DNA from 3 places in the Arhodomonas sp. AD133 genome. Region 2 is predicted to be linked to each of the others. Evidence: riboswitches for the same ligand, from Rfam matches in the RefSeq annotation. Region 2 holds a riboswitch; each other region holds the start of a gene.
What was found. Region 2 has a riboswitch for cobalamin ahead of ACPEES_RS08520 (hypothetical protein). Riboswitches for the same ligand answer to the same signal wherever they lie in the genome.
Positions count from the first base shown of each region.

Region 1: linked by a shared signal. The riboswitch ahead of ACPEES_RS17780 (sirohydrochlorin chelatase) and the one ahead of ACPEES_RS08520 (hypothetical protein) in region 2 are both predicted to bind cobalamin.
Region 3: linked by a shared signal. The riboswitch ahead of ACPEES_RS13630 (TonB-dependent receptor domain-containing protein) and the one ahead of ACPEES_RS08520 (hypothetical protein) in region 2 are both predicted to bind cobalamin.

Region 1 covers NZ_JBNAZM010000039.1:28,136-31,180, reverse strand. The annotation lists gene ACPEES_RS17785 (cobyrinate a,c-diamide synthase) at 1-971, opposite strand, end outside; cobalamin riboswitch at 1,116-1,350, shown strand; gene ACPEES_RS17780 (sirohydrochlorin chelatase) at 1,515-2,459, shown strand; gene ACPEES_RS17775 (precorrin-8X methylmutase) at 2,463-3,045, shown strand, end outside.
Region 2 covers NZ_JBNAZM010000010.1:81,921-84,965, reverse strand. The annotation lists gene nudE (ADP compounds hydrolase NudE) at 1-395, shown strand, start outside; gene cysQ (3'(2'),5'-bisphosphate nucleotidase CysQ) at 395-1,222, shown strand; gene ACPEES_RS08520 (hypothetical protein) at 1,342-1,785, opposite strand; cobalamin riboswitch at 1,866-2,002, opposite strand; gene ACPEES_RS08515 (ABC transporter permease) at 2,167-3,045, opposite strand, start outside.
Region 3 covers NZ_JBNAZM010000023.1:35,011-38,055, reverse strand. The annotation lists gene ACPEES_RS13635 (ABC transporter ATP-binding protein) at 1-685, shown strand, start outside; cobalamin riboswitch at 752-1,003, shown strand; gene ACPEES_RS13630 (TonB-dependent receptor domain-containing protein) at 1,100-2,887, shown strand.

The DNA of each region.
Region 1 (3,045 bases), on a different contig from region 2:
CCACCGCATTCGGCGAGAATCGGCCGCCCCGCGGCGTGATGGGCCTGCACGGCCTCACGCATGGCCGTATTCGCCGCCAGCCGCGCGGCATGGAGCTCGGGATAGCCACCGGGCAGCCAAAGCGCATCGCACTCGGGCAGCGTGGTGTCGGTGAGTGGCGAGAACTCCCGCACCTCTGCGCCCATGGCCGCGAGCAGCTCCAGATTGGCGCGGTAGACGAAGGCGAAAGCGTCATCCCGCGCCAGGGCGATGCGCACGCCTTCGAGCCGTTGCGGCGGGGGCGCCGGCCTTTCCCCCTCGAGGGTGACCGTCGCCGGGAGCGTATCCAGCCCCGCTTCGCCGAGAACGCCGGCGATAGTATCCAGGCGTTCGTCGAGATCGACGATCTCCCCCGCCTGCACCAATCCGAGGTGACGGTCGGGAATGCTCAGCGCCTCGTGCCGCGGCACCGCGCCGATGAGGGGCATGCCCTCCGGCAGGCTCGCCGCGAGCATGCGGCCGTGCCCCGGGCTGCCGGTGCGGTTGGCGATGACGCCGGACAGGCGTACGTCCCCGCGATAGCGGTCCATCCCCAGCGCCAGCGCCCCGAAGGTCTGTGCCATGCCCGAGGCGTCGATCACCGGGACCGCCGGCAGATCCGTCATCGCCGCCAGCTCTGCGGTCGCCGGATCACCGTCGAACAGGCCCATCGCCCCCTCGACCAGGACCAGATCCGCCTCGGCGGCGGCCTCGGCGAGGCGCCAGCGGCACTCTGCCTCACCGGTCATCCAGGGGTGGAGCTGATAGACGGGGGCACCGGAGGCCTGCTCCAGCACCATGGGATCCAGATAGTCCGGACCGAACTTGAACACCCGCACCCGGCGGCCGGCGTTGCGGTGCAGTCGCGCCAGTCCCGCGGTGATCATGGATTTGCCCTGGCCCGAGCCCGGCGCGCTGATCAGCGCCGCCGGCGCCGAGCCGCGTACACTCATGCTCGACATCGTGTCGTCCTGCCGTTGAGCCCGCCGCCTGCAGTGGCGGGGATTGCCTTCGATGGGCGCGACATCCTACCCGTGCACCGGCGTCGATACGAGCGTCGTCGGTTTGACTTCGCCACCCCGGCGGGGGTAGCGTCCCTGCTCCAATCCGCTCTCGGGTGCCCTGTGGCGAATCCGCCGCGAGGGTGAAACGGGAACCCGGTGGGGCGCCGCCGCCGCGTGACGCGCCGAATCCGGGACTGCCCCCGCAACGGTGAGCGTGTGCCGGTGGACCATCCCGGCCACTGTGGCGTAACGCCATGGGAAGGCGGTCCACCCCGGGCGACGAGGCCCGCACGCGAGTCCGGAGACCGGCCCGGAGAGCCTGAATCGACCGGCTGCGCGGAGGGGCGCGCCGTCGAGGAATGCCATTGACCGGGCGCGCCAGTCGTCGTCGGGCCGGCGCGGACGCGGCGGCCATGCGCCGGTGCCCACCTGCATCCTCGCTGCCCCCAACGCGGCTTCGACGAATACCGCATCACCGGGTGAGGAGCACGCATGATGAACACCGAACCGCCCGCCGTCCTCGTGGTCGGCCACGGCTCCCGTGACGTCGAGGGCGTGGAGGAATTCCACACCCTCGCGAGCCATCTCCGCCACCAGTTCCCCGAACGCGACTGCGAGACCGGCTTCCTGGAATTCGCCACGCCGCTGATCAGCGATGGCGTCGACCGCCTGGTGCAACGCGGCGCCCGACGCATCACCGCGGTACCCGGCATGCTCATGGCCGCCGGCCACGCCAAGAACGACATCCCCAGCGAGCTCAACGCCCTGCAACAGCACCACCCGGAGGTGGAAATCCGCTACGGCACCGAGCTCGGCGTCCACGCCCGGATGATCAAGGCGGCCGGCGCCCGCATCGAAGAGGCGGAAGCCGACGCCGGAGCCGATTACGACCGGGCGGATACGGTCTTGCTGGTGGTCGGCCGCGGCGCCTCCGACTCGGACGCCAACAGCAACATCTCGAAAATCGCGCGCATGCTCTGGGAAGGCATGGGCTTCGGCTGGGCGGAAGTCTGCTACAGCGGCGTCACCCGCCCGAGCATTGCCGAAGGGCTCAAGCGCGCCAGCATGCTCGGCTTCCGCCGCGTGCTCGTCTTCCCCTACTTCCTGTTCACCGGGCGGCTGGTCAAGCGCATCTACGATACGGCGGACGAGTTCGCCAGCGAGAACCCCGGTATCGACGTGGTCAAAGCCCCCTACCTCCGTGACCACCCCGAGGTCATCGCCGCGTTCATCGACCGGCTCCATACCACCGAGCGCGGCGAGGGCCGGATGAACTGCCAGCTCTGCCAGTACCGCGAGCAGATTATCGGCTTCGAGGACCGCGTCGGCCAGCCCCAGGAGGGTCATCACCACCATGTGCGCGGTGCCGGCACCGACGCCGACCACAGCCATGGCCATCACCATCATCACCACCACACCCACCATCACGGGGGGTGACCGGTGACGCCGCTCGTGCCACCGTTCGACTACGTCACCGATCCCGGCGAGATCGAGCGCCGCTCATTTGCCGAGATCCGTGCATGCACGGATCTCGGCGGATTCGGCCCCCGCACCGCGGAGGTGGCCATGCGCCTGGTGCACGCGAGCGGCGACCCGCGGATCGTCGACGCTCTGGTAGCGGGCGAGGCGGCGGCCGCCGCCGGCGTCGCGGCGCTGACTGCCGGCGCACCGGTGCTCTGTGATGTGGAAATGGTCCGCCACGGCCTGACGCGGCGGTTCCTGCGCGGCGAGCCCGAGTGCTTCCTCCACGACCCCGATACCGTCGCCCGCGCCAAGGCGAACGGCATCACCCGGACCATGGCCGGCGTGGATGCCTGGCGCCCGCAGCTCGCCGGCGCGGTAGCCGTAATCGGCAACGCCCCCACGGCGCTCTTTCGCCTGCTGGAGATGCTCCACGCCGGTGCTCCGTGGCCCGCTCTGGTAGTGGGTATGCCCTGCGGCTTCGTGGGCGCAGCGGAATCCAAAGCCGCGCTGGCCCACCTCGTCGAGACCGAGGGGTTGCCGGCAATCCTCGTGCACGGAC
Region 2 (3,045 bases):
GGGAACTGGTGCTCATCCGCGAATACGCCGCCGGCACCGGCCGCTACGAGCTCGGCTTGCCCAAGGGGCTCGTGGAAGTCGGCGAAGACCCCATCGCCGCCGCCAACCGTGAACTGCGCGAGGAGACCGGGTTCGGCGCCGAACGACTGGAGACACTCCACCATCTGACGCTCGCACCCGGCTACATGGCACACAGCACCCAGATCGTGCTCGCCCGCGGCCTCTACGAGGCACCGCTGCCGGGCGACGAGCCCGAACCCATCGAGGTGGTGCCCTGGCCCCTCGCCGAGCTGACAGAGCTGCTTGCCCGCCCCGATTTCACCGAGGCGCGAAGCATCGCCGCCATCTTCCTGGCACTCGAACGACTGCGCACTGAAACCGAGGAGACCCCGTAGTGAGTCTGGACGACGCGACCCGACGCGAACTCGCCGAACGCCTGCTGCCCCTCGTCCGCGAGGCCGGCGAACGTATCCTCAACATCTACCGCCGCGATTTCGACGTGGAGACCAAGGACGACGACTCCCCCCTCACCGAGGCGGATCGCGCCGCCCATACCTGTCTGAGCGAAGGCCTCGCCGCGCTCGAGCCCCGACTTCCCGTGCTATCCGAGGAAGGCGCGCAGACCCCCTACGCGCAGCGCCGCGAATGGTCCGCCTACTGGCTGGTGGATCCGCTGGACGGCACCAAGGAGTTCGTGAAGAAAAACGGCGAATTCACCGTCAACGTCGCCCTTATCGAGAACGGGCGCGCGACCATTGGTGTCGTCCACGCGCCGGTGCTCGGGCGCACCTGGACGGGTGTCAACGGTGATGGTGCCTGGCTGGAAGCCGATGGTGAGCGCACGCCCATCCACACGCGAGCCGCCGGCGATGGCCCCTGGACCGCGGTGGTCAGCCGCTCCCACCGCGGCGAACGGGTCGACGCCCTGCTCGAACGCCTGCCGGGATTCGAGACCACGTCCATGGGCAGCTCGTTGAAATTCTGTCTCGTCGCCCAGGGCGAAGCGGACATCTATCCGCGCTTTGGCCCGACCTCGGAATGGGACACCGGCGCCGCACAGTGCGTGGTCGAGGCCGCCGGCGGTCGCGTGCTGCGCACCGACGCCACACCGCTGACCTACAACACGAAGGAATCCGTCCTCAACCCCGACTTCGTCGCCGTGGGCGACCCGTCCGTGGATTGGGCGCGCTATCTGGAAGGCTTTCCGGTGGAGGAGCGGTAAAGGCGCGGCCGGGCCGCGCCTTAATGGAAAGTTCCGAGTTGCAAGTGGCGAGTTGGAAGCGCCGCGCGGCACGCGGCACTTTTTGCTTCCAACTTGGCGCTTTGTACTCGCGACTGCCACTAAGCCCCGTCTTGGTGACCCGGGAGCCTCAGAACGGCGGCGATCAGCCCCTGAGCACTGAGCCCGTCGGCGAGTTCCAGCGTGCCGTCACTGTCCAGCAGGGTGCCGGCGCGATGTTGCGCCAGCATCACCTGAGCCCAGACCGGGGCCCGGCCGCACCGCTCCATATCCTTGAGGGCCGCTATCAGACTTTCGGATTCCGCCTCGCCGAGCCATTCGGGACCGGTGCCGGGCAGCGGCACGGTAATTCCGGCCAGGTCGGGATGATCGATACCCGGCCAGCGGAACGGCACGATGCAGGCACCGAGCCCCTGCAGCGCACTGCGCAATGCCGGGGTCAGACAGCTGTCCGGAATCAGGGCACGCAACGACTGCGCGCCACCGTGGTTCACGGCAAGTGGTTCGTCGGATGGATCGTTCAGTGGCAGATGATGTGTGTGCATGGGCTCCTCCCGCTGGTTACAGGGGTAAGGAGCCGGCGCGGGTACCCGGATGACTGAGCACCGGAAACCTTGGCGCGAGGCTCCCGTCGTCGTCTTCGGCGGTACTCGGGCTCGGCGATGGTATCGCCACACCGTTGCGCGACAGCCCCGGATTCTCACCGGTGTTCCCCGCCGGACACCCATTTGTTGGGCATCCGCTGAAGACCACGCCCAATATATAGGGTTCGCGTCACATTCTCAAAGTGGTTGCGGCGCGGCGAAGCCACGCCTTGGTGAAAAGCTCAGAGTTTCAGTTTGAATGTAGCGCGTCGCCCCCGCGGTGCCGTTACCACCCGTGACTTGGCACTTTCAACTCGGAACCCGCAGGTTGGATGCCGCCACTCAATCCCCCCCTTCCCGCAGCAACCGCATTGGCGAGACGCGATAATAGCGCCGGGCCGCGAGGCCCCCGGCCAGCCAAACGGTGGCCACTCCAACCACGGCACCGCCGAGCAGCGCCAGCGGGCGCACGGGGTAGTCCAGATCGAAAAGGCCCTCGGCGACGAACACGCCTGCCGCCGTGGCCATGCCGCCGGCGATGAGACCGGCGACCGCCCCCAGCAACCAGAGCTCGTAGCGAGCGAGTCGACGCACGTGACGACCAGTGGCACCGAGCGCACGCAACAGGGCACTCTCGAAGCGGCGCTGCTCGCCGGTGATCTGAAGGGCGGCGAGCAGCACCAGCACCCCCGCAACCAGTGTGAGCAAGGACATGAGCTCCACCACCCGGCTACCCTGATCCATGATGGCGCGCACGGTGCGAAGAATCGCTCCCACGTCGATGGCGGTGACACTGGGGTACTCCCGGACCAAACGCACGATGAGTTCATCCTCGCCGTCGGGCAGATAGAAGCTCGTTAGCCAGGTCCGGGGCAGCACGTCCAGCGTCCCCGGCGAGGCGACCACGAAGAAGTTCACATTGAAACTGTCCCAGTCCACCTTGCGCAGACTGGTGACCGTTGCACTCACGCGCTGACCGGCCACCTCGAAGGTGAGCGCATCGCCGAGCGCGATACCGTAGCGTTCGGCAAAGCGTTCCTCCACGGACAGCTCGCCCGGCGATGCGGCTCCGTCGTCCCGGGGCCACCACGACCCGGCCACGACCTCGTTCCCCGGCCGGGGCATGCGCGCCCAGGTGAGGTTGAACTCCCGCCGTCCTCGCCGGCGTCCGGCCTCGCCACGCTCATCGCCGGACGCGGGCGCGGCGATGCGTTCGCCGTT
Region 3 (3,045 bases), on a different contig from region 2:
CGGCGAATGCTGGGGGGTACTCGGCGCCAACGGCACGGGCAAGACGACCCTGCTGCACACCCTCGCCGGCCTTCGCTCCCCTGACAGCGGCCGGATCCTGCTCGACGGCACATCCCTGACACATCTCGGCCGTCGCGCCATCGCCCGACGCCTGGGGCTCATGCCTCAGGACAACCACGACCCCTTCCCCGCCACGGTGCTGGAGACTGCCCTGATCGGCCGCCACCCCTGGCTCGGGGCCTGGCAATGGGAGGGCGAGACGGACACCACAGCCGCCGAAGCGGCGCTCGACGAAGTGGGCCTCGCCGAGCTCGCCGACCGCCCGGTCTCCACGCTGTCCGGCGGCGAGCGCAGACGCCTGGCGCTGGCCACCGTGCTCACCCAGGCGCCCGCCGTGTATGTGCTCGACGAGCCTAGCAACCACCTGGACCTCCACCACCAGGTGAACCTGCTGGCGCTGATCACCCGCCGGGCGCAGGAGACCAAGGGTGCGGTGGTCATGAGCCTGCACGACGTCAACCTCGCCGACCGCTTCTGCGATCACCTGCTGCTGCTCTTCGGTGACGGCCAGGTCTGCTTCGGCGCCACTGCAGACGTACTCGACGAGACCACCCTCGCCCGCCTCTACGGCCACCCCATCCGGATTCTCAGCGATGGCGACCGGCGCGCGTTCCTGCCGGTCTGAACCATTGCCTCGCCACCCGAGCTGCGGGTGCAGACGTTGACCCCCTCGCATCCGGCGAGTATGTTCCCTGCCACTTTCGCTCCAGGTTCCCGTGCATCGTCACGGGTCGGGGAATCGACGAACGACTCCCCGAACGGGAAGCCGGTGCGCTGCTATCGGCGGCAAAGCCGGCGCTGCCCCCGCAACGGTAGGTGAGCCGGGGAGCCTCGACGCTCCCCACGGACCCGACAGGCCACTGCGTCCGCTGACGCGGGAAGGCGGGTCCGCGGCCGACGCCCGCTCACGAGCCCGGAGACCGCCCTGGAGCGCAACCTTCGACGCTGCGGTGGGCGGTGTCCGGGAAATGGCTTCGTCCGATCTCCCGCCGCCCCCGCATGCCCAACGTCACCCCGGGTGACTGCAGCAGGGGGCTCCATGCACAAACGTCACAGTCTCATCGTCGCGGCGGTCGCTGCCGCGAGCGCGACGGCCGTCGGCGCCGCGGAACGCACTGCACCGCTGGTCGTCACCGCCACCCGCACGCCGCTCACGGCGGACGACGCGCTCGCCGCCGTGAGCGTAATCACCCGCGATGACATCGACCGACGCCAACCCGCGGACGTGCCAGAGCTGCTACGCGGCCTGCCCGGCGTCTCGATCGCGCGCAACGGTGGCCGCGGCAAAGCCGCCAGCCTGTACCTTCGCGGCACCGAGAGCGATCACACGCTGGTGCTCGTCGACGGCGTGCGCATCGGCTCGGCGACGCTCGGCAGCGCGCCGCTCGAACAGTTGTCCGTCAGTGAGATCCAGCGTATCGAGGTGGTCCGCGGCCCACGGGCCAGTCTCTACGGGGCCGACGCCATCGGCGGCGTCATCCAGATCTTCACGCGGCGCGATCGCTCCCACGCGCGCCTCGCCGTGGGCAACCGCGACACCTGGGAGCTCGGAGCCGGCCTCGCCCGTGATGGCGAGCGCGGCGGCTTCGCCGTTAGCGCCTCGGGGCAATCCACGGATGGCTTCGATGCCACCGACGAACGCAGCTTCGCCCACGACCCGGACCGGGACGGCTACGACAACCGCTCGGCCAGTGTCAGCGGCCACTACCAGGTGACCGACACACTGACCCTGCGCGGTCGGGCCCTGCGTGTCGACGGCGAGAACGAGTTCGATTCCACCTCGACCGCCGCTGACGAAACCCAGCAGGTCGTCAGCGGCGAAGCGGACTGGCAACCCACGCAGAGCTGGCGTTCAAGCCTGTCGGTTGGGTCGACCCTGGACGACGTGGACAGCCGCGATTTCGATGGCGACCGCTTCGTCACCCGCCGTGACACCGCAACCTGGCAGAACGATTTCTTCATCGGCGACGATCACATCACCACCGTCGGCGTCGACTACCACGAGGACCGGGTCAGCGGCACCATCGATTACGTCGAGACCCACCGCGATAATCTCGCCGTATTCGTCCAGCATCAGTGGTACGCCGGTGCGTTCGACGTCCAGGGGGCGCTGCGCCACGACGACAACGAAGCCTTCGGTGGCGAGACCACCGGCAATATCGCCGTCGGCTACCGCATCTCACCGGCACTCCGCACCTATGCCTCCTATGGCACGGCCTTCAAGGCACCGACGTTCAACGATCTCTACTATCCGGACACCGGATTCTTCAAGGGCAACCCGGACCTGGAGCCCGAACACTCGCGCACCACAGAGGTCGGCCTGGAAAGCAGTGGTGCCTGGCGATGGCGGGTGGCCGCATTCCACACGGATGCGGACGATCTCATCACTTTCGACGCGAACGCCGCCAGCAGCGTGAACGTCAACGAAGCCCGCATCCGCGGCATCGAAGGCGAGGTCAGCGGCAATATCGCCGGCTTCGGCACCCGTCTGGCAGCGACCTGGCTGGATGCCGAGGACGGCGACACCGGCAACGACCTGCCGCGGCGCCCGGATCTCACCGCGACCCTCGGGATCGACCGCGCGTTCGGTCGCGCCCGTGTCGGTACGGAGATCCACTACGGCGGTGAGCGCTTCGACGAGCTCGCGAACACCACCGAGCTCGACAGCTTCACCGTCGTCGACGTCACTGCCTCCTACGCGCTCAGCGACGCCTGGACGCTGCGGGGCAAGGTGGCGAACCTCCTGGACGAGGACTACCAGACCGCGGATACCTTCGAGATGCCCGGCCGCACGGTGCTCGTCTCCATCGAGTGGCGGGGGGAATAGCGAGCAAGATGAAGTCGACACGAAGACGCGAGGGACACGAGGGCACCCCGCAAGGAACGCTCGAACGCCCTGGTGGACGGTCAACCTCTCCGGGGGTGGCCTGGTCGATTATCGTCGGCCCCTGTGACCGCTCGCCGTCTTTGTGAGCCATCCCATTC